DNA from 3 places in the Vibrio sp. SCSIO 43133 genome. Region 3 is predicted to be linked to each of the others. Evidence: predicted binding sites of a transcription regulator. Region 3 holds the regulator's gene; each other region holds the start of a gene.
What was found. Region 3 encodes CRP, which controls carbon source genes, mostly activating them, when cyclic AMP is high. Its sites were predicted from a motif close to TGTGANNNNNNTCACA; they were not measured.
Positions count from the first base shown of each region.

Region 1: a site for CRP is predicted at 5,033-5,048, ahead of JKJ11_RS22740 (glycogen/starch/alpha-glucan phosphorylase). Genes of this name have one in related genera too.
Region 2: a site for CRP is predicted at 2,307-2,322, ahead of rppH (RNA pyrophosphohydrolase). Genes of this name have one in related genera too.

Region 1 covers NZ_CP068025.1:1,305,854-1,314,191, forward strand. Annotated here, with positions in the region: gene malQ (4-alpha-glucanotransferase) at 18-2,195, opposite strand; gene JKJ11_RS22740 (glycogen/starch/alpha-glucan phosphorylase) at 2,446-4,899, opposite strand; gene malT (HTH-type transcriptional regulator MalT) at 5,445-8,153, shown strand.
Region 2 covers NZ_CP068024.1:603,197-611,534, forward strand. Annotated here, with positions in the region: gene JKJ11_RS03015 (NADP(H)-dependent aldo-keto reductase) at 1-706, opposite strand, end outside; gene JKJ11_RS03020 (DUF6482 family protein) at 853-1,158, shown strand; gene mutH (DNA mismatch repair endonuclease MutH) at 1,179-1,844, opposite strand; gene rppH (RNA pyrophosphohydrolase) at 2,473-2,991, shown strand; gene ptsP (phosphoenolpyruvate--protein phosphotransferase) at 2,994-5,243, shown strand; gene JKJ11_RS03040 (sulfite exporter TauE/SafE family protein) at 5,265-6,056, shown strand; gene lgt (prolipoprotein diacylglyceryl transferase) at 6,090-6,905, shown strand; gene JKJ11_RS03050 (thymidylate synthase) at 6,917-7,768, shown strand; gene JKJ11_RS03055 (SDR family NAD(P)-dependent oxidoreductase) at 7,810-8,338, opposite strand, start outside.
Region 3 covers NZ_CP068024.1:3,285,673-3,294,010, forward strand. Annotated here, with positions in the region: gene JKJ11_RS15375 (ABC transporter ATP-binding protein) at 1-61, shown strand, start outside; gene JKJ11_RS15380 (TIGR02444 family protein) at 61-540, shown strand; gene JKJ11_RS15385 (LysE family translocator) at 530-1,126, opposite strand; gene JKJ11_RS15390 (aminotransferase-like domain-containing protein) at 1,247-2,635, shown strand; gene JKJ11_RS15395 (hydrolase) at 2,632-3,618, shown strand; gene JKJ11_RS15400 (YheU family protein) at 3,657-3,869, shown strand; gene JKJ11_RS15405 (phosphoribulokinase) at 3,995-4,864, shown strand; gene crp (cAMP-activated global transcriptional regulator CRP) at 5,108-5,740, shown strand; gene JKJ11_RS15415 (DUF1338 domain-containing protein) at 5,809-6,600, opposite strand; gene astD (succinylglutamate-semialdehyde dehydrogenase) at 6,613-8,070, opposite strand; gene astA (arginine N-succinyltransferase) at 8,167-8,338, opposite strand, start outside.

The sequences.
Region 1 (8,338 bases), on a different replicon from region 3:
TGCGATTTTGAGGCGGATTATTTGCTTGCGTTAGCGCGCACTTCTGTTAGACGTTTCGCGATACGATTCACCCCTTCTTGAGTAAAGATTTCCTCAAGGTTCATCGACAGTTTGCGACGCCAGTTCGGGTACTCATTCACCGTACCAGGAATGTTAACTGGCTTGTCCATTTCTAACCAATCTTCAAGCTGGACACTCAATAGCGTTGATGCGCCCGCAGCAACATGCAGCTGAAGTGCTTCACTTAAATAAGCGTCCATCGGCACTAGGCTAGCATCACGACCAACACCTTCTGGTAGATAACCGTGCCATGCTACGCTATCAAGAATGCCTTGTTTACATTCCAGACGGTCATCAAACAATCCTTCAAGTTGCTCTTTATCGGGGTAAAGACCAATCTCGCTACCCATTTTTAGGTCGTCACAATGCCAGAAGCCACGTAATGTCGGCATGTCGTGCGTACATAGTGCTGACATTGACTGATCGGCGTAGTGCGCTGGTGAGATGAAACCACCATCTTCTGCTGTTTCGAAGAAGAACACCTTGTACGAGTGGACGCCTGCTTCACGAAGGATTTCAACGATTTCATCTGGCACCGTACCCAAGTCTTCACCAATCACACTACATTGATGACGATGTGATTCAAGCGCTAAGATGGCTAGCATGTCTTCCACTGGATAGTAGATATAAGCACCTTTAGTGGCATTTTCACCTTTTGGAATCCACCATAGACGCAACAGCCCTAGTACGTGGTCAATACGCAGTGAACCGCAATGTTTCATATTAGCGCGCAGTAACTTGATGTAGGCATCATAGGACGTCGCTTGCAGTACTTGTGGGTTCAGTGGAGGTAGACCCCAGTTTTGACCTAACGGACCTAGAATATCAGGTGGAGCACCAATGCTTGCATCCATCACAAGGTTGCCATTGTCTGCCCAAGTTTCAGAGCCAGAATCTGCAACGCCAACCGCCAAGTCACGATATAGACCTACAGCCATGCCTTTTTCTTCGGCAAGTGCTTGTGCTTCGTTGATTTGAACATCAGCGATCCACTGTAAGTACATGTAAAGCTGAACTTTATCGCGGTTATCAGCGATAAATTTCTGAGTAGCGCTATTTTCAAAACGGCGATATTTCTCAGGGAAAACAGGCCACCCCCAAACACTTGAATCTTCTGCGTGCAATTCGGCATGAATTGCGTCAAATGCCGCCTGATGCAGAAGGCTTTCGCCACCCTCTTCCACAAAATCTAAGAACAATCTTGCGCGCTCAGACTGCTTATCCAAATGACGAGATTTAAACTCTTCAAAAAGAAGAGGTAACACGCTCATTTTCAGATCCGCGACTTCAGTGTAATTAACCCAGTGGGAATCACGCGCCTTCTGAAGGCGAGCTTGGAAGTCAGAGCTGCCGACCATTTGCTGAGCATCAGCGCTCAAAGCGAATTCAGCGACAGAGCTCACATCGATATAGAGTATGTTCAACCAACGACGAGAAGAAGGACTGTAAGGGCTTGCTCCTTCTGGGTTGGCTGGGAATAGTGAATGAATTGGGTTTAAACCAACAAAGTCACCACCACGCGCAGCAATGTCTGCCACCAACTGTTTTAGATCGCCGAAGTCACCAATACCCCAGTTGTGCTGAGTGCGTAGCGTATAAAGCTGGACACTCGGACCCCATAGTTTCTTGCCATGGTCAATGGCACTCTGTTTGAAACAGGCACGTGGCGTACGAATCAGTGTCATTTCATAAGGGGCTTTGCGACGCTTACGCTCTAGGTAAAGCTTATGGTAACCCCATGGTAGGTCACTAGGTAACGAAAATACTAAAGGGCCACCCTCAGCACGCTCATCACGAACGATTTGAGATTGAAGATAGCCTTCAAGTACTTCTCCCTGCTCGGTCTCTAAACGCCAGCTGAAATCGCTTTCGCGAGCGCTAACACCTAAATGAAGTTCGACTTCAACCGCATCCTCGTCTTTAACAACAAGAACTGGTTCAATCACTTCTTTTTTATGCTTTTTCTCAGCAGATTTAAGCAAAGTTTCATCATTTGTGGTGTCATAGCCTAAAGACGCTAGCAGACGAAGAATTGTTTCGTCTTCTACTTTCGCTGGACTGCCCCACGCACTTACGTAGCTGTCGGCTATTTTTGCCATTTCAGCAACTTGTTTTAATGCTGTTTGTTCTGTCATCGCTCTCTCCGAAGGACTTCTTTAACCTTCAAAACGGTAGGGTTAGTGTAATTTTTGATTCGAGCTTATTATGCCGCTCGACAGTCTATTTACGTCATTCCTGCTCATCGCGCATTTACGCGGGCAGAAATCTACTCAAAGTATTCATTATCGCTGTTAGAAGATCCCTGCCCGCGCAGGGATGACGCTAAAACAGAGATGAAGCAATTAAAGCGACCAAGGCACTCTCTGAGCACCTTGGTCATCGTGATTAACGAGAAACTGCTTCTAGTTTCCAAATGTTATTCACGTAGTCTCTGATGCTTCGGTCAGAGCTGAACTTACCAACTAGAGCAGTGTTCAGAATCGCTTTCTTAGCCCAGCCCGCTTGGTCACGGTATTGCGCGTCCATCGCTTCGTGTGCTTCAACATAAGAAGCAAAATCAGCAAGACATAGGTAAGGGTCACCGCCATCTAGTAGGCTATCGTAGGTAGCACGCAGTAGACCTGGTTGACCTGGAGTAAACTCATCACCTAGAAGTAGGTCTAGAGATGCTTTTAGTAGAGGATCCGCGTTGTAGTAGTCGTAAGGGTTATAGCCCGCCGCCTTCACTTCTTTAACACCGTCAACATCTAGGCCGAAGATGTAGATATTTTCGTCGCCTACTTCTTCACGAATCTCAACGTTCGCACCATCCATCGTACCGATAGTTAGAGCACCATTTAGAGCCATCTTCATGTTACCTGTACCCGATGCCTCTTTACCTGCCATAGAGATTTGTTGAGACACATCTGCTGCTGGGATGATGATCTCAGCCATGCTTACTCGGTAATCAGGGATGAATACCACTTTCAGCTTACCGCCAATACGTGGGTCATTATTCACTTTCTCAGCAATCTTGTTGATTGCAAAGATGATTTCTTTCGCTAGGTGGTAACCTGGCGCTGCTTTCGCAGCGAAGAACACAACGCGTGGAACCATGTCGAAAGAAGGATCTTTCAGTAGGCGGTGGTAAAGCGCTAGTACGTGTAGAAGGTCAAGGTGCTGACGCTTGTACTCGTGTAAACGCTTAATTTGAACATCAAAGATAGCGTTAGTATCTAGCTCGATACCCATGTTCTCAGAAACCCAATCCGCAAGGCGCTGTTTGTTTTGCTTCTTAACAGCCATATATTCCTTCTGGAATTTAGCGTCATCAGCAAACTTAGCGATGCCTTCAAGCTGTTCCAGTTTCGCAGGCCACTCGTCGCCGATCTTGTCAGTAATCAGAGCAGATAGACCAGGGTTACAGAACTTCAACCAACGACGAGGCGTAATACCGTTAGTCACGTTATGCAGACGCGTTGGGTACATTGCATCGAACTCTGGGAATAGGTCTTTCTTAACCAATTGAGAGTGAAGTGCAGCTACACCGTTAACCGCGTATGAACCAATAACACATAGGTTCGCCATACGAACCATACGATGGAAGCCTTCTTGGATGATAGACAGTTTCGCTTGCTTCTCACCATCACCAGGCCACATTGCACGTACTTCTTGCAGGAAGCGGTGGTTGATTTCAAAGATGATTTCCATGTGACGCGGAAGTAGACGCTGGATTAAGGACTCAGGCCATGTCTCTAGTGCTTCTGGAAGTAGTGTGTGGTTAGTGTATGCGAATGTCTTAGAAGAAATCGCCCACGCGTCATCCCAACTCATGCCTTTTTCATCAAGAAGGATGCGCATTAGTTCAGGAATTGCGATCGTTGGGTGCGTATCGTTAAGCTGAATAGTTTCTTGCTTAGGTAGAGATGCTAGTGTGTAACCCGCTGCTTCATGACGACGCAGGATATCGCGCACTGATGCTGCTGAGTGGAAGTACTGCTGCATTAGACGCAGAGTCTTACCTTTTTCATGGTTGTCGTTCGGGTATAGAACCTTAGTGATGTTACCCGCGTCAATTAGCGCGTGCTGTGCTTCGAAGTAATCACCATTGTTGAAGCTTGCCAATGAGAATGGTGCAATAGCTTGGCATTCCCAAAGACGTAATGGGTACACTGTTTCTGACTCGTAACCTACGATAGGTAGATCCCAAGGCATCGCTTTTACTGTCATGCCAGGAACCCATTTACGAACTTCTTTACCGTTCTCGTTGACAACTTCAACGTGACCGTAAAAGCCAATTTCTTGCGCAAGTTCTGGACGCGCCACTTCCCATGGATAACCTTCTACACCGCGCCATGCGTCTGGTGCTTCTTGTTGACGGCCATCTTTGAATGACTGCTTAAATAGGCCGTATTCATAGTGCAGACCGTAGCCTACCGTTGGGTATTCTTGAGCGGCGCATGAATCCATGAAACACGCCGCTAGACGCCCAAGACCACCGTTACCAAGTGATGGGTCGCGCTCTTCTTCAAGAAGATCGGTAAGATTATGACCTAGCTCAGCCATTGCTTCAGTGATCTGCTCATACAAGCCCATGCTGATCAGGTTGTTACCCGTCAAACGACCAATCAAGAACTCAAGAGATAGGTAGTTAACACTTTTTGCTTTTTTGATGCGCTCGTCCGCTTCAGTGGCAAGAAGGTCAAACGTAGTTAATTCCGCTAACGCTCGACCCATTGCTAGATACCATTGGCGCTCAGAAGCAGCCTCAACAGTCGTTGCGTAAGTAGCAGACAGGTGCTTTTTAACACTTTCTTGGAAAGAAGCTTTATCAAATTGTTTTTGCTGAGTAGGTTTCATTAAGAAATCTCACTTTAAGTTTTTATCCATCTGTCCCATATCGTGCATGGTGACGTTTCCATAAACATCCTCCTAGTTCCGACTCCATGGAGGATGAGTGAGGAGGGCGTAGAGGGCGTACTCCCCTCCACTTAGTGATCGATCTCCCATTCCGGTTAACCATTCTGTTTTTTCTGGTGATAACGATCACGCCAAGCTCACATTTCACTCTAAGCGTTAATTAAGAAACATTTGCTATCCCTTATCGGACTAAATACAAATTCTGCTGTTCAGATCACAATTAGCCTCGAAAAAAGCCGCAAATCACCAGGTTTTTTTGTATACATGACAGGCCATTCACACTCCACACCAAGCAATAAAGGTGACATTAATCACATTTATAAGGCGTAGTAGCTGTGAAAAAAGCTTAAAAATCAAAATATAGCCCTCGATCAATAAATGTAGAGCTCACTCTCTCATACCATCGAACGTGCAATAAAAAGCTTTGGTGACTCGCTCCCTACTCCCCGACGGAGTAGAACATAATAAATTGGTAGGAAATATCTATGTGGATTCCTTCAAAACTAACTCGACCTGGACGCTTACATAACGCGATTGTGCGTCCACGAGTATTGGACCTGCTAGCACAGGCTCCATTTTATAAGCTTGTACTTTTTCGCTCGCCCGCCGGTTACGGCAAAACAACGATGGCAGCTCAATGGCTATCAGATAAACCAAACGTTGGCTGGTACAGCATCGATGAAAGTGACAACGACCCGTTCCGCTTCGTCAACTACCTATTGCAGGCCATCAACAAAGCCACGAATAACACATGTCCAAATGCACAAACCTTGGCAGAGCGTCGTCAATTCTCTTCACTCCACTCCCTGTTTAGTGAAGTGTTTGCTGAACTGACGAGCTATCATAACGAGTGCTATATCGTCCTTGATGACTACCATTTAATCACTGACGAAGAGATTCACGAAGCGATGCGCTTTTTCCTTAAGCACATGCCAGATAATGTTACTCTCGTGGTTACCAGTCGAGGTAACCCTCCTTTAGGCACAGCGAACCTCCGTGTGCGTGACTTAATGATCGAGATTGGCAACGAGCTACTCGCTTTTGATACCGAAGAGACCACGCGTTTCTTTAGCCAACGACTCGCAAGCGATATCGACAATGAGACCGCCGACTCATTGCGTACTTACGTTGAAGGCTGGCCATCTGCATTGCAGTTATTTGCACTACAAGCACAGCACCAAAAACGTACTCTTGCCCAATCGGTCGAGACTATTTCTCAATTCAACCATGCACACCTTTGGGACTATTTGGTTGAGGAAGTGTTTGACCTGTTAGATAAAGATACCCGCAAGTTCTTGATGCAGTGTTCAGTACTCGATCACTTCAATGACAGTCTGGTTATCGCCCTAACCAAGCGCGACGATGCGCTAAGCATGATTGAATCTCTTAACCGATTCGGCCTATTTATCTACCCACTTGAGGGAGAAAATAACTGGTTTAGATTCCACAATCTGTTTGCCGAGTTCTTATCCCATGAGCGCAAAGCGCGTATTCCTCAGCAGGAGCACGAGCTTCATTTGGCAGCAGCCGAAGCTTGGCTAGAGCAAAAAGTGCCTCACCAAGCACTGCGTCATGCTCAACTGGCCAATAACAGTGAGTTGGTTGCGAAAATTTTAAGCGAGTTTGGCTGGAAAATGTTCAACCAAGGTGAGCTTGCAACTCTGGAAGGAGCCATTGCGGTCCTGACCCAAGACCAATTATATAGCCAGCCAAAGCTGTGTATGTTGCAGGCGTGGTTGGCGCAAAGTCAGCACCGCTACAACGATGTTGGCGAGCTGATTGCTAAAGCCGACAAAGAAATGGAAACGCGCAACGTTGAACGCTCGAAGAAGCAAGAAGGTGAATTCCACGCGCTGCTAGCTCAAGTTGCCATTAACCAAAACTCACCAGAAAAAGCGCTTGAACTTGCCGAGCAAGCATTGAGTGAACTCGACCATTCTGTTTATCGCAGCCGTATCGTGGCAACTTCGGTGGTGGGTGAAGTGAATCACGTCATCGGTCAGCTTAGCCGTGCTTTGTCGATGATGCAGCAGACTGAAAAGCTCGCGCGTCAGTACCATGTCTATCACCAAGCACTGTGGGCCCAGCTTCAGCAGAGTGAAATTCTGATTGCACAAGGCTACGTACAAGCCGCGTTCGAAATTCAGGATAGCGCACTGAAACTCATCGAAGAACAGCAGCTACATCAAGTCCCATTGCATGAGTTCTTACTGCGTGTTCGTGCGCAAGTATTATGGTGCTGGAACCGATTGGATGAAGCTGAGGAGTGTGCTTATAAAGGGCTTGATGTACTTGGCAACCATTCACCGAGCAAGCACCTTCATAGCTACTCAATGATTGCACGCATCGCAATTGGTCGCGGGGAGCTCGATAAAGCCGCTAAGTTCATTGAGCAGATCCAACATCTGATGAAACAGTCAACTTACCATGTTGATTGGACCGCAAACGCCTCATTATCGCTGCTCCTCTACTGGCAAGCACGCGGTGACGTGGACTCCATCGAACAATGGCTAGAAACTGCGATTCGACCAGACAACGCTTGTAACCACTTCGAGCAGCTTCAGTGGCGAAACATCGCTCGTGCCCAAATCAACCTAGGCCAGTTCGAGCAAGCTCAGCAAACTCTAAACTATCTCAATGACAAGGCAGAAGCCCACCAGTTAGTGACCGATCGCAACCGCAACCTGATTGTGGAAGCGGTACTCAATGTGCAAAACCAGGATGAAGAGACCGCCAAAGCTCTGCTAAAAGAAGCGTTAGTCTTAACGAACCAAACTGGCATGATTGGTAATTTCTTAGTCGACGGTGCAACCATCGGCCATCTGCTTGAGAAACTGGTCTCTAAGTCTGAATTAGGGGATTTGGAGCGTCATCGCGCACAACTATTGATGAAAGACATCAATACCACGCAGCGTAGCCGTTCCGTCCACTTTAACGAAGAGTTTGTGGAAAAGCTAATCAACCACCCGAATATCCCTGAGTTAGTACGCACTAGCCCTCTAACACAAAGAGAATGGCAGGTTCTTGGTTTGATATATTCCGGGTTCAGTAACGAGCAGATTGCTCAAGAGCTGGACGTCGCAGGTACAACAATTAAAACACATATCCGTAATTTGTATCAGAAGCTCAATATCGCAAATCGTAAGGAAGCAATCAGCACCGCTGAGAATCTCTTGCAGTTGATGGGATATTAGTAAGCCAGCCAACAAACAAAGCCCGAGCGTATAGTTCATACACTCGGGCTTTTTCATGAAGTCCTTACTGATACAGTTTAATCTACACCGTATCAACACACTCAAACCAAGCCAATATTTAATTTAATGGAATATTTTGTTTCATTTTTTATAATTTAATAGTATGTTAATTGTACAGTTTCTCA
Region 2 (8,338 bases), 910 kb from region 3:
AAGCGAGTGGTGAGTAAGCGAGTAATTCCACACCTTCGTGGTGGCTAATTTCAGAAAGGCCGACTTCAAAGCTACGGTTGAGTAGGTTGTAAGGGTTTTGAATCGAGACTATTCTTGGCAAATCATGTTTTTCGGCCAGTTTAAGTAGCGTCATAACTCCCCAAGGCGTTTCATTAGAGACTCCGATATAGCGTATTTTTCCAGCTTTGATGAGTTCGTTTAGTGCCTCTAATGTTTCGATTAGTGTAACTTCTTCATTTCCTTCAGGGTAAGGGTAGTTTAGTTGTCCAAAACAATTGGTTTTTCTTTGTGGCCAGTGCAATTGGTATAAATCGATATAATCGGTTTTTAAACGGCTTAAACTATCGTCTACTGCTAAATGTATATTACGTCTATCTAGACTCATATTGTCGCGGATATAAGGAATATTTCGCGGTCCAGCGACTTTAGTCGCTAACACTACTTTTTGTCTTTTATCTGAATGCGAAAGCCAATCGCCAATATGTTGTTCAGTTTTTCCTTGAGTCTTAGCACTTGGAGGAACGGGATACATCTCTGCAGTATCAATAAAATTAACACCGCGTTCTAGAGCAAAATCGAGCTGACTGAATGCTTCCTGCTTGGTGTTTTGCTCACCAAACGTCATTGTCCCTAAAGCTATCTTGCTGATTTCTAGCGAAGAGTGCGGGAGGTTATGATATTTCATTGAGCCTTCCTTGTTTGTTGTTGTTTTTATCCACTATACCTCGTTTTGGTAAAAGATCTGCTTGTTTAGTACCTAATGCGATTATTTTTACTAAACTGACTTTTATCAGTAACGCATTATCCACAAAAATAGTAAGGGGGTGGAATATGCAAAAACATCAGCTCGATCGTTGGCTACATGGGTATCACAAAGACACTTATAAACAACCCAAAGTTTTTGTGATTGGTTGTGCTGATATTTCACACTATCTGTTAGCAGTGGAATACAAACATAAATTAGAACCAATTAAACAAGATGATGAGCCAATTCATTTTGAGTCGTTGGACTCGGTGAAAGAGGAGTTGCATCGATTAGGTATCGAAAAAGCGTACCTTAGGTTGCATAACGCTTACGATGAATGTGGCAGTGCAGAAATGAATCGTTATTGTGATATCGAACTAAAACTTCATTAACTGGTTCGAAAATCTTCTGTTTAGACAAAGTACTGTTCAAGTATATGAGCAGTAAAGCGTGCTCTGAGGTAGAAACCTCGGGGCAGGGTACGTATTTTTTGTCCTGACGTACCGTAAGCTTCTGTTTTCACACGGCTATTGGCTGCTTTAGGGCGAATTTGTAACACCTCGCCGGTATGGGCCGTGATCTGATTGATTTGACCTAATGAAATAAGCTCCATCAATTCTTCCCAATCATTTTTCAACATGGTTTCTTCCTCTGGAGATGGGCTCCAGATTAGTGGAGAGCCAACATGTCGCTCTGCAACGGGGATCTCTCGTTCACCCTCAACCGGTAGCCAAAGGACACGAGACAGCTTATTGCGTATATGGCTAGTTTCCCACGTTACTCCATGAATGCCGGTAAGCGGTGCAACACAAACGAAAGTTGATTCTAAGGGCTTGCCGGTATGGCTAATAGGGAGGCTCTTGAGCTCAATACCAATGTCGGGAAAGTCTTGAACTGGCTTACTACCGGCCTTTGCACCTAAGTGCCACTCAAGTAGTTGTCCTACCCAACCTTTATCGCGCTTAAGATTATCTGGTACACACATGCCTGCCTGTGCAGCGAGTTCGCCAAATGTTAATCCTGCGATATCACGAGCGCGTTGTAATAGTTCTGTTTCGGAGGTCGGAGTTGGTTTCATAAATACGTTGCAGGTTAATTTAGGCCCAATAGGGAGCTAACTATTCTATCATGGCGATGAAGAATTTATCGGTATAAAAAAAGATCAGTCTGTTTGAGATTTGATCTATTCATGACTTATCCACAGAGAATTTATTCTCTAAGTTGAATTTGCCATGTGCTGTATGAATAATCAGTATTTTAACGCGGATTAACACTTGATAAATCGAGGTTTGTTTGAAACTCGACAGTTTCAGTGTGGATAAAATAGCCATAGGTTGATCTTTGACCGATCTGAGTGTGTGTATTTATTTGTAGTAAATTAGAGACTTTTACTTGATTGATTTGATTTTAAGTTTATGAAAATTATAAGTTTAATTTTCTCGCGTCGATCTTGGAAAAATTCGGCTTGGTAGAAAAAGAACCAAAAACTCGTAAAGATCATAGATTCTTCACATGGTTATTCACAGAAAAGGTGAATAAATGTGGGCTGGGTCTCATTGTTGTGTTGATAACTAAGGCTTTGCGCGAAACTTATCCAGTATGGCAGCATTTAATGGTAATTGTTCAAATTTACGGGCGACTAAGTTTGCTCAACTTGGGGATATGTGGAAAAATCAGGGTAATGAAAATTTAATTGAGGTTGGCCAGTGATAGATGGCGATGGTTACCGACTTAATGTTGGTATTGTGATTTGTAACAACCATGGTCAGGTCTTCTGGGCTAAGCGATACGGACAACATTCATGGCAGTTTCCTCAGGGCGGCATTGACGATGGTGAATCCCCTGAGCAAGCCATGTATCGAGAACTTTATGAAGAGGTGGGATTAACCAAGAACGACGTCAAAATCGTTGCAGTTAGTCGCCATTGGCTGAGATATAAGTTACCCAAGCGATTAGTACGCTGGGATTCGAAGCCAGTCTGTATTGGGCAAAAACAGAAATGGTTTTTACTGCGTTTAGATTGTGATGAATCTAAGATCAACATGCAGCGTGGTAATACCCCTGAATTTGATGGTTGGCGCTGGGTAAGTTATTGGTATCCAGTCAGGCAAGTGGTTTCTTTTAAACGGGATGTGTATCGACGTGCGATGAAAGAGTTTGCATCATTGGCAATGCCGTTTAAGGAACGTAAATTTAAAGGCAAGAGAAAGCATCGAAGAGGGTAAGTATGCTATCGCAACTAAGGGATATAGTTGAGCACGTTTCAAAGGTTGAAGATGTGCACGCCGCCCTCGAAATTCTTGTTCAACAAACTTGTGCAGCTATGCATACTGAATGCTGCACAATTTATTTGGCAAATAACGATAAACAGCGTTTGGAGTTAATGGCTACACAGGGCCTGACCTTCAAGGGCGACACTATCCATATCGATTTTAACGAAGGTCTAGTCGGCCTCGTAAAACGAACTGCCGAACCGATTAACTTGGCAGAAGCCGCCAAACATCCCGCATTTAAATTCTTCCCAGAACTTGGTGAAGATATCTACCATTCTTTCCTCGGTACACCGATTATTCATCGTAAACAGGTCCTTGGCGTTTTGGTTATCCAGCAAAAAACGTCGCGTCAGTTTAGCGAGATGGAAGAGTCTTTCTTAGTCACACTCGCAGCTCAGATAGCGGTTTTGATAGCACATGCAACTGCGCAAGGGCATGGCTTCTTTGACGATAATAAAACGGCGGTGATTAAAGGGATTGGGGCATCATCGGGAGTAGCTATTGGCCCAATCTGGTGGGACAACACTCAACCTGACTTAAGCAATGTATTTCCAGCTTCCGCGTTGGATATTGCGCGTGAACACGAAACGTTATCGGTCGCCATCGAAAATGCATTGGCTGACTTTAAGCGCATGCGTAAGAAGTTGGATCTTGAATTAAATAAAGATGCACTAGCAATATTTGATCTGTTCACTCACTTACTAAATGATCCTATGCTGCGCAATGATTTAAAAGCGCAGATACAAAAAGGCGATCGAGCAGACTGGGCTTTGCGCCAAGTAGTAGAAAGTTATGCGAACCGTTTTGCCAAGATGTCTGATGTATACATGCGCGAGCGTGCTCAAGATGTCAAAGAACTTGGCCAACGTTTGCTGTTTTTCTTGCACAATACTGAGCAGCCTATTCATGAATTCAACGAGCCTGTTATTCTTGTTGTGCGTGAACTTACTGCGTCCATTCTCGCTTCAGTACCCAAGGAACAGCTACTAGCTGTGGTGTCTCTTGAGGGGGCGGCGAACTCTCATGCGGCTATCTTATCCCGGGCGATGGGAATTCCTGCCGTTATGGGAGTGAACACTAACCCTGAGCTCCTAAGTGGCAAGGTTGGTATTGTGGATGGGTATAGCGGTGAGATTTTCCCTGATCCTAGTAATGAATTACTACTTGAATACCAAGAGTTAGTGACAGAAGAGACTGAGTTGTCTCGAATGGTTGAACAAACCGTTGATCTTGAAGCAAGTACAAATGATGGTAAACGCATCCAAATTATGCTGAATGCTGGCCTTAGCGCTGATACTAGTATTTCTTTGAATAAGAATGTCGATGGTGTGGGGTTATATCGAACCGAAATTTCCTTCTTGCTTCAGCAGCAGTTCCCTTCGGAAGAAGAACAGGTGCATCAGTATCGTTCGGTGCTCGGTGCTTATCCGACGAAGCGTGTTGTGATGCGTACGCTTGATATCGGCGGCGACAAGCCTTTGCCTTATCTGCCTATTGATGAAGACAATCCTTTCTTAGGTTGGCGCGGTATCCGCTTTACTCTCGATCATCCTGATATTTTCTTGATTCAGTTGCGCGCTATGCTTCGTGCGAGCGAGGGATTAGATAACTTAAGCATTCTTTTGCCTATGGTGTCGTCGGTACAAGAACTTGACGGAGCGACGGCGCTTATTGAGCAAGCTTATCAAGAAGTATCCGCAGAACATCCGAAGGTAAAACGCCCGGAAATTGGCGTTATGATCGAAGTACCTTCTATGCTGTATCTCTTACCATTTATGGCACAGAAGGTGGATTTTGTATCGGTTGGAACGAACGACTTAACGCAATATTTATTGGCTGTTGACCGCAACAACGCTCAGGTGGCCGATATTTACGAAACCCTGCATCCTTCCGTATTGGCGGCAATGAAACATATTTTTGAAACTTGTCAGTCGTATCATCTTCCTGTTTGCATTTGTGGTGAGCTGGCGGGTGACCCTATTGGTGCATTGCTGCTGGTGGGGCTTGGTTACGATACTTTAAGTATGAACACGTCGAACGTCGCGAAAGTGAAGTACTTACTCAGACAAACCTCACAGCAGGAGCTTAAATTACTTGCTGACAAAGCATTGATGCAACCGTATGGTGAAACCATTTATAATCAAATGCGTGATTACTTTGAGGATAAAGGACTAGCTGGCTTCATCCGTGCCGGTAAGTCTTAAACCAACCCTTTTGGAATACATGTGAACTACGAACTGATCTTATTACTACTGTGTCTTGGCGCAGTAGTCGGCACTATGTCCGGGTTGCTCGGCATTGGTGGGGGACTTATTGTTGTCCCAGCGCTGGCTTTCATCCTACCTAAATTTGGTATCGCGAGTGATATGGTTATGCATATTGCACTGGCGACTTCCTTAGCCTCTATCATTATTACATCAGGCTCTTCGGCAGTTAACCATCTTAAACTGGGTAACGTTGATTTGTTTGTTATTAAATGGCTTATGCCCGGCGTGGTGATTGGCGGATTTGCGGGCTCCAATGTCGCAGAGTGGATTCCTTCTCACTATCTACCGAAGGTGTTTGCTGTCATTGTACTGCTTCTAGCAATTCAGATGTTTTTGTCTATCAAATCGCAAGTGACGCGTAATCTCCCTAGTCCTTTTATCACAACATGTTGTGGCGCGGGAATCGGTATGGTATCGAGCTTAGCGGGGATTGGTGGGGGATCAATGTCGGTTCCTTTTCTTAGTAAACATGGCGTTGAGATGAGAAAAGCGGTAGGCTCTTCGTCAGTATGTGGTTGCGTGATCGCGATCGCAGGTATGATTGGCTTTATTATGCATGGCGCTAAAGTACAAGGACTACCGGAATACAGTATCGGCTATGTCTACTTGCCGGCTTTACTGTCCATTGCTGCTACCTCAATGTTAACAACGAAATTTGGTGCAAAATTGGCGACAACTATGCCAACACCGAAACTAAAGAAGATTTTTGCAGTCTTCTTATTATTCGTTGCATTTTCAATGATGTTTTAATCTCAATACTCAAACCTGATAAGTGAGCGTTTTATGTCTCAGGGATATATCCAGTTTCCTAATATCGACCCAGTTCTTGTTGAATTAGGTCCCATTTCTATTCGTTGGTACGGCTTGATGTATCTTGTCGGCTTTGCATTCGCGATGTGGTTAGCTAATCGTAGAGCCGACAAGCCAAACTCAGGATGGACGCGCGAGCAAGTATCAGATCTGTTGTTTGCAGGTTTCTTAGGGGTGGTGCTAGGTGGCCGCATAGGATACGTCCTATTTTATGGTTTTGATGAACTGCTACGTGACCCGCTCTACTTGTTCAAAGTATGGACCGGTGGTATGTCGTTCCATGGTGGCTTGTTAGGCGTTATTACCGCTATGTTCTGGTATGGCAGAAAGAACGGACGCACGTTTTTTAATGTCGCAGACTTCATCGCGCCTCTTGTTCCTTTTGGTCTAGGTATGGGGCGTCTAGGTAACTTTATGAACAGTGAGCTTTGGGGACGAGTGACTGATGTGCCATGGGCGATCATCTTCCCTAATGGTGGACCTTTTCCACGTCACCCGTCTCAACTGTACGAATTTGCCTTAGAGGGTGTTGTACTGTTCCTAATTTTGAATTGGTTTATCAAGAAACCTCGCCCAGAAGGGGCTGTGTCAGGTTTATTCCTTCTGGGTTATGGTACATTTAGATTCTTGGTCGAGTTCGTACGTGAACCGGATGCACAATTAGGACTGTTTGGTGGCTTTATTTCTATGGGCCAAATCTTGTCTTCACCAATGATTATCCTTGGTGCACTAATGATTGCATGGGCATACAAAGTCAACGGACCGAAACTACAAAAAGTATCAAAGTAATAGGAATTGTCGTGAAGCAGTATTTAGACTTATGTCAGCGAATCGTTGACGAAGGCGTTTGGATTGAAAATGAGCGTACGGGTAAACGTTGTTTAACCGTAATCAACGCAGATCTGACCTATGATGTCGCCAACAACGCATTTCCTCTAGTTACTACAAGAAAGAGCTTTTGGAAAGCAGCCGTAGCTGAGCTATTGGGATATATTCGTGGCTACGATAACGCGGAAGACTTTCGCAAGTTAGGAACCAAAACATGGGATGCTAACGCGAACTTAAATGAAGCGTGGCTGAACAATCCTTACCGTAAAGGTGAAGATGATATGGGCCGTGTCTATGGTGTGCAGGGCCGTGCATGGGCTAAGCCAGATGGTGGTCATATAGATCAACTTCGTAAGATTGTGGATGACTTAAGCAAAGGGATCGATGATCGTGGTGAGATCTTAAACTTCTACAACCCAGGCGAGTTTCATATGGGGTGTTTGCGCCCATGCATGTACAGTCATCACTTTTCGCTATTAGGTGATACGCTGTATTTGAACAGTACGCAACGTTCATGTGACGTACCCCTTGGTTTAAACTTCAATATGGTTCAAGTCTATGTGTTCTTAGCGATTATGGCTCAGATTACCGGTAAAAAACCGGGACAAGCATTTCATAAGATCGTTAATGCGCATATTTATGAAGATCAACTGGAGTTGATGCGAGATGTTCAGCTAAAACGTGAACCACTGGCTGCTCCGACGTTCCGTATCAACCCAAAGATTAAGACGCTTGAAGATTTAGAAACCTGGGTGACGCTTGATGACTTTGAAGTAGAAGGTTACGAGTGCCACGAGCCTATTCGCTATCCATTTTCTGTCTGAAAATAAGGCCGAGCATTGCTCGGCCTTATTTTTGACGAGAGCTACCAGTTAATTTTCTCTCTTTCACTAAAGAATCCCGCTGTTGGTCCATCGGCATCGAGCGTTGCTAACCAAATGGCTGTATCTGCACCTTCTTTAGGGGACTTTAATCGAATATGTTCACCATAATCAGGCAGATCATCCAAATTCATTCCTGAATCAACCCATCCAGGACAGTATGAATTTACTTTAATTCCAAATGGCTCTAGCTCTTTTGCAAACAATACTGTGTTGGCATTTACACCAATCTTCGAGGATTGATAGGCCGCGCATACATCGTCTTTAATCGGCGAGGCCATGTCAGAAAGTTGAGTAAGTTGACCTGCTTGACTGGAGACATTGACTATTCTGGCTTGAGAAGACTTTTTGAGGAGTGGTGTTAGAGCACGAGTCAGTAAGAAAGGGCCAATCTGGTTGACCTCAATCACTCGGCGGTAGGTATCCTCATCTATAAGAGAAGGATGTCTACCAAGATCGACTAAGATAGCTGCATTATTAACGAGTACATCAAGACGACCAAACTGCTCTTCT
Region 3 (8,338 bases):
AATGGAGTGGATGGCCCAGCAAGAAGTTCTTGAGCAAATGGAACAGGAATTTAATCAGTAATGACAACAGAGCACGTATCTTCCACACTCACCCTAGAACACCTTTGGCAGTTTAGCCTGCAATATTACGGTGTGCGTGAAGTGAAAGAAGCGTGCTTAAATTTGCAAAATCAATTTCATGGTAATGTGAATCTGCTGCTGTTGCTGAAATGGCTCGATGAACAATCGGTTCGCTTTCAATCTGAAGACTGGCATCTAGTCCAGTCTTGCTTAGGGCGAACCGAACAGCTCCTGCACCAATATCGCGATATCCGTCGCCAACTCAAACACAACGTAGTTGATAGCCTTTATCGTGAAGCCCTAGAATTTGAACTCAGTCTGGAAAAACAACAGCAGTCCGATCTTGTTGACTGTATCAATAGCCTCGCACTGATCCCCCACGATCACGAGCCACTAGTACTGATCTACTGTCGACAACTTGGCGCCGAACATCTGGGATTGATCTTTGCTAAGCCTATCAGCGAACTCCCTACCAGATAAACACTACACAAGAAGCTGTCAGCGCCGCCATGCTAGAGTTAAAGCGTCGCCACGCAGTGGGAGTCGACAGCCAACGACGAATAAAGGTGCCAAAACCAACCCACACAGACGAAGTTTGTAGCTGAACCACTAGAAAAATCACCGAAATGCCAATCAAGGACCACCAATAATACTCACCAGCAATGGCAAATGAACTGACCGCCGTAACTGACATAACCCACGCCTTAGGATTCAGATATTGAAACAACATTGCTTCCAAGCATGTCATGGGCTTTGCCTGCTGAGCACCATCTCCTTTGTTAATACCAGCGGTTAGAATGCGCCAAGCCAAATACAACAAGTATGCACTACCAAGCCATTTCAAAATTTCTTGCACCACTGGGTAAGTCTTAAACACCACACCTAAACCCACACCATTGAGCAAAATGAGGCTAATCAAGCCAAATCCAATACCGAAAAAATGAGGTATCGAGCGCATGTAGCCAAAGTTCGCGCCTGAAGCTGTCAACATGACATTATTTGGGCCAGGGGTCCCAGTCATGACAACGGCAAAAAGTGCCACAGACAAGAAAAATGACCAATCCATATGATTCCTCCAAAAAATTGTACCGATACAATTACAAAAATTACGTTGCTTTATTGTTAATTAGCGACCAAAATAACCCTAACAAACGATCAAAACAGACGCAAAAGGTTTATTGTCACCATGACAATCGAAACAATTACGGTATACAAGCAGGATCCAACACCGATCTACAAACAGATCGCCGATCAGATCGCACATCAAATTGAGTCAGGAGAATTGGCAAGCAACAGCAAGCTGCCGACCCATCGTTGGCTTGCTGATCAGCTGCATGTCACGGTTGGCACCATTACTCGCGCCTATTCTGAAATCGAGCGTCGTGGCTTAGTTGAAGCTCGAGTAGGTGCCGGCACTTATGTGGCTGATACCAATAAACCCAGCTGGGCGTTTGAAGAAAGCAGTGTCGATCCGAATGAATACAATTTTGGTTATAACATTCCACCGCAGCTGGATCGTAGTGACATGCTGAAGCAAGCGATGCAGAGGATCTCCACCTCTCCGGCTCATTTGAACCAACTAATGATCTATCAGCCTCCTTCTGGTCTGGATGCGCATCGTTCGATTGTCACTAAGTGGTTAAACAGTAAAGGCATTAAACTGCACGCCCACAAGCTACTATTTAGCTCGGGGGCTCAACATGCCATTCAAATGGTTTTAGATACTTTCACCAGAGCAGGTGATACGGTGTTGGTTGAAAAGTACACTTATCCAGGCGTCATTAGCCTAGCGCGCCAGAACCAATTGACCCTAAAAGGGGTTGAGATGGATGAGTTTGGTGTCACTCCAGAATCGCTTGAAGTCTGTTGTCAGCGCTATTCACCACGATTTATTTATCTCACGCCGACACTACAAAACCCGACCACGGCCATCATGCCTGAAGAGCGTCGACTCGATATTATTCGTGTGTGTGAGCAGTACAATGTTTACATCATTGAAGATGAAATCAACGGATTGCTACTCGAATCTCCACCAGCCCCTATGGTGAATTACGCCCCAGAACGAGTGGTTCATATTGGCGCTTTCTCAAAATGCCTCGCTCCCGGGTTGAGGGTGGGCTATGTCCATGCACCAGAAAAACTGTATCAAAAGCTATTGGTAACGCTACAAACTCATAGCTGGATGATTAGCCCTCTACTCACCGCACTAACCTGTGAAATGCTAACCTCTGGTGACGCAGAACGTAACTTAATGCTCATACACAGAGAGATGAAAGCGCGTATTGATATTGCGACACGTGCCCTCGATGGTTTTGAGCTAGGCTATCAAACAGGTGGGTTTCATATTTGGTTAACCCTCCCAGAAAACTGGCGCCTTAGTGAGTTCGTAAGCAAAGCCCAAGACATGGGTATTATCGTTAAATCCGGTGAACTGTTTGCCCCACCCGGAGGCTCGGTAGCGCCGGCTGTGCGTTTGTCGTTAAGCTCGCCACAAACGATCGAACAACTTCAAATCGGCGTAGACAAATTAAGAGCCCTGTTATTATCCAACACAGTCGATGAATTCACCTTATGAGTACTGCTAAATTTATTGCCGCCAAAGGACTTGGTAACCCGCACATACAAACCTTGATTCCTCGCTTCGTAAGAAGAAAGCCTTTGTTTGAACCAATTTGGGAAACGTTGGACACGCCAGATGGCGACTTTGTTGAGCTTGCATGGAGTGAAGAGCCTCATTCATCAAGCGCGAAAAGCAAACCTGTTTTTGTTCTGTTTCATGGGCTAGAAGGCTGTTTCAATAGCCCTTATGCCAATGGCTTAATGCACGCTTTTGCTCAGCAAGGCTGGCTGTCTGTTATGATGCACTTTCGCGGCTGCGGTCCCAACCCGAACCGGCTAGCTCGTGCCTATCACTCTGGTGAAATTGGTGACGCTAGGCAGTTCATCGAGCTTTTGGATCATCGTTACCCAAATGCCAAAAAGGCTGCTGTGGGCATTTCGTTAGGGGGCAACATGCTGACGAATTATCTTGCTCACTACCAGAATGACAGCAAGCTGGATGGTGCGACGATTGTCTCTGCACCGTTGGATCTCGGTGCGTGTGCTCGACGAATTGAGCAGGGTTTTTCCAAGCTATATCGCTCATACCTACTCAGCTCAATGAAAAAGAACGCGCTAAACAAACTGCACCTTCTCAGTGATGTATTAGGTCTTACGGCGGAAAAAATCCAAAACATGCGCAAACTGTACGAGTTTGATGACCTAATCACCGCACCACTGCATGGTTTTCGGGATGCTGAAGACTATTACAATCAATGCTCTGGATTACAAAGAATGTGTGATATTACTGTTCCCACTCAATTTATCCACGCAAAGGATGACCCATTTATGAGCCATGAAGTCATTCCAAACTTCGCCCTCCCTGCTCATATTGACTATCGCTTACACGAACGTGGCGGCCATGTGGGTTTTATGTCTGGCAGTCTGCGTCAACCTAAGTTTTGGCTAGAAGAAACCTTACCAAACTACTATCGCCACCTACTCCACTCGTCCACATGACGGTATACTCTCCCGTATCATAGAGTGATGAGGTATTTATGATTATTCCATGGCAACAAATCGCAGCAGAAACGCTGGATAATTTGATCAAAGAATTCGTATTGCGTGAAGGTACTGACTACGGCGACACTGAGTGGTCGTTGGACGATAAGGTATCGCACGTCAAAGCTCAACTAGAGAGCGGAGAAGCTGTAATTGTCTTCTCCGAATTACATGAAACCGTCGATATTCAGCTACGTCGTTCGATGTAAATGACGTGAGCATGACAATCTAGTGCTATAGTAAAACGCTATTGAACCTAAATGAGCAAACAACGTCTAAATGGTTCATAGGGTTAGCAAAACAAAATTATAACTATCATTACACAGGAAGTGTTATGTCTGCAAAACACCCCATTATTGCGGTGACCGGCTCTTCTGGAGCAGGTACAACAACAACGTCAGAAGCGTTTCGCAAAATGTTCAACATGATGAGCGTGAAGCCCGCTTTTATTGAAGGTGACAGCTTTCACCGCTTTACTCGTCCAGAAATGGATATCGAGATCCGCAAAGCCAAAGAGCAAGGAAAACACATCAGTTACTTTGGCCCGCAAGCAAATGACTTCCCTGCGTTAGAAGAATTCTTCCGCAACTACGGACAAAATGGCACAGGTCAGTTCCGTCGTTACCTGCATACGTTTGATGAAGCTGTACCATACAATCAAATGCCTGGCACATTCACGCCTTGGCAAGATCTGCCTGAAAATTCCGATGTACTGTTTTATGAAGGCTTACACGGTGGTGTTGTCGACGGAGAGGTAAACGCAGCTCAACATGTCGACTTACTTATCGGCATGGTGCCGATAGTCAACTTGGAGTGGATTCAGAAATTTGTTCGTGATACTCGCGATAGAGGGCATTCCAGAGAAGCGGTTACCGACTCTATTGTCCGTTCAATGGATGATTACCTTAGTTATATTACCCCGCAATTCTCACGCACTCATATTAACTTTCAACGCGTCCCTACGGTGGATACCTCCAACCCACTCAACGCCAAAGGCATTCCAAGCTTAGATGAAAGCTTCGTGGTGATTCGTCTACGTGGTATCAAAAATGTCGATTTCCCTTATCTATTGGCAATGATAGATGGCTCGTTCATGTCGCGACATGACACCATAGTGGTACCGGGCGGTAAGATGAGTTTTGCGATGGAATTAATCGTCAGACCAATACTTCAACAGCTCATAGAAACTGGAAAAATAGGTTAGCTTTCACGCTTTAACCGTAGATGATTTTTTATACCGTGATCATGTGCACAGTTTTGTATAGAAAAATGGTCTGATGACACGATTAAAATCAAGAAAAATGGCGCAAAAAAGGATACTATTTCTAGGAAACAGAAGATCGCTTGCGCCATCTTCAAAGTGCTTTTATGCTAGTAAGTCTTAACCAACGGGCTTGCTAACAAATATGGAAAGCAGCAAGCATACCCTGCAGAGGAAGTAAGATATATGGTTCTAGGTAAACCTCAAACCGACCCAACGTTAGAGTGGTTCCTTTCACACTGCCACATTCACAAGTATCCTTCTAAGAGCACGCTAATCCATGCGGGCGAGAAAGCGGAAACTCTTTACTACATCGTAAAAGGTTCTGTAGCGGTACTGATCAAAGATGAAGAAGGCAAAGAGATGATCTTGTCTTACCTTAACCAAGGTGACTTCATTGGTGAACTTGGCTTGTTCGAAGAAGACCAAGAACGTACGGCATGGGTACGTGCAAAATCTCCTTGTGAAGTTGCGGAAATCTCATTCAAGAAATTCCGTCAGCTGATTCAAGTTAACCCTGATATTCTAATGCGCTTATCTGCTCAAATGGCAAGCCGTCTACAAGTGACTAGCCAAAAAGTAGGTGACTTAGCGTTCCTAGACGTAACAGGCCGCATTGCTCAAACGCTACTAAACCTAGCGAAGCAACCAGACGCAATGACTCACCCAGATGGCATGCAAATCAAGATCACTCGTCAAGAGATCGGCCAAATTGTTGGCTGTTCACGTGAGACAGTGGGACGCATTCTTAAGATGCTAGAAGAGCAGAACCTAATCTCTGCTCACGGTAAGACTATTGTTGTTTACGGTACTCGTTAATTTCTAGCGACGTTACTTTTACAAAAGCTAATAGCTAAAAAGCCACCGCGAGGTGGCTTTTTTATTATTTATTGGTGCGTACTCTCAAAAATCTTATCCGCAGATGCCGCAACGAAACCTTGATAGTAACTGCCGTCCGCCATTTGATATCGCTTAGCAAACTCATAGAAGCCGCCAGGGATAGCCTGTTCACCATCGGTGAACATCACCGGCACTTTATCCGCCATCGTTGAAGACTGCTCAAGTAACACCTCAGGAGAACCTTTAACTTCACCGCCAGATTCATTGATAGCAAAACCGGCCTCACGAAGATGTTGGTTTACTTCTACGACTTCCTGAAAACGATCCAGCTGATTTACGCTCACCGTAAAGTGGTTAGCACCATAACCGTGGGCAGCCAACCACGATGCATACTCGCTCTCTTCGGCTAGCGTCTGAAAATCAGCGTAACTCAAGTCCCATAGACGCCCACCATAAAGGAAGTCTGCGCTATCCAACTTCGCCGCTTCAACTTGAGCCACCAGCTTAGCGACAATATCTTGCAGCTGCTGCGAACACAGTTCGACTCTAAGCTCACTAATAAACACTTTTGGTAATACAGCATTACTATGCTCTAAATGAATCGCAGAGAGCTTCTTGGCCTCAAACACATAATCACCAGAGACTTTGTAGCCAAGAGCGATAAAGTGCTTTGCCAACGAATCGATGCCCAGAGGGCCGACATTAAAAGTACGTAGCGCAATGTGGTCGTTAATCAGCGCTTCATCCTCTTTGAGCAGAGCATGGACTTTATCAGCAGAAGGGCAAAGACGGCGAATATAGTCTTGCCATAAATGGTTAAATAGAGCGTCTACAGTCATAACAGAAGTTCCTTAGAGTTCAATACCAGGGCTTAGCGTTGCAGGAAGCACGGTATTGTCTCCTTCCATGGACGCCATAGGGTATGCACAGTAATCGGCCGCATAGAAAGCACTTGGTCTTAGGTTACCTGATGCACCAGGTCCTCCGAATGGCGCATCACCACTCGCTCCAGTAAGCTGACGGTTACGGTTTACAATGCCTGCACGAATATGGTCAACGAAGTACTGCCACTCTTCATCGCTTTGCGAAATCAAACCTGCCGACAAACCAAAGCGAGTATCGTTTGCGAGTTCTACTGCTTGTGGTAGCGTTTCATAGCGTACTAGCTGTAACAAGGGACCAAAGTACTCTTCATCTGGTAGCTGCTCGATATTCGTTGCATCAATCAACGCAGGCGTAACGAAAGCAGCTTGTAGGCGTTTCGCTTCCACTAAGCTCTTGCCACCTAGTTTCAGAAGCTCGGCTTGCGCCGCAATAATATGGTCAGCCGCCTGTTCAGAGATTTGTGGCCCCATAAATGGTGCTGGTTTGGCGAAAGGCTCATCGATACGAATCTTACCAATTGCAGAAACTAAGCGTTCAACCAGTTGATCACCTCTTTGCCCAAATGGCACATAAAGGCGTCTTGCACAGGTACAGCGTTGTCCAGCACTAATGTATGCCGATTGTAAAATGGTATAAACCGCAGCATCAATATCCCCAAAGTCTTCACTGATCACCAGCGGGTTATTGCCGCCCATTTCTAGCGCTAACATCTTGCCCGGTTGCCCCGCGAATTGCCTATGCAGAATGTGTCCCGTATTGGCGCTACCTGTGAACAGTACGCCATCAATGCCTTTAGAATCAGCAAGCGCAATGCCCGTCTCCTTGCCGCCTTGAACAAGGTTAATGACACCAGATGGAAGACCAACCTCTTCCCAAAGTTTCATTGCTAACTCACCAACTAGCGGCGTCTGCTCAGACGGTTTAAAGACCACTGTGTTCCCTGCTAGTAACGCAGGCACAATGTGACCGTTAGGTAGGTGACCAGGGAAATTATAAGGCCCAAAGACAGCCATGACACCAAGAGGCCTGTGACGGAGGACGATTTGGTTGCCAGCGGCTTCGCGTTGGGTCTCGCCGGTACGCTGATGATAAGCACGAATAGAAATCGCAATTTTTCCAGCCATCGCTCCCGCTTCAGTGCGCGTTTCCCATAACGGTTTACCCGTTTCTTTGGCGATGGCTATGGCAATATCTTCACTACGTTCTTTCACTTTCTCTGCGAAAGACAAAACGATGGCTTCACGCTCTTCAAATGGACGCTTCTTCCACTCGATAAATGCCTGACGAGCAGCAGAGACGGCGCTTTCAACCTGTTGAGCAGTGGCTGACTGACCTTCCCAAATAGTTTGATTGTTGTATGGGGATAGTGACTGAAAAGTGTCACCTTGGCCTGCAACCCAGTTACCTGCGATCCATTGAGTCATAGTGAAGTTCCTTAAATTGAATGAGCTAAGAGCAAGCAGAACTTCCGCTTCTCTTAAACCGTGGTGGTAATCGACCACCATCTTATTATTTGACTGTTATTGAGCCAGCATACGCACCATATCGCCCTCGGAGACATTCAGTGCTTGTGCTGCTTCTGCTGTGAGCAATACCTTGCCACTTTCTGGGTCGTATGCCGCTTTGGCCGCGACCGCTCGGAAGTTCTCAAACGAGGTATTTGCCACCAAATAATCTTGAGAGCTCGAATGC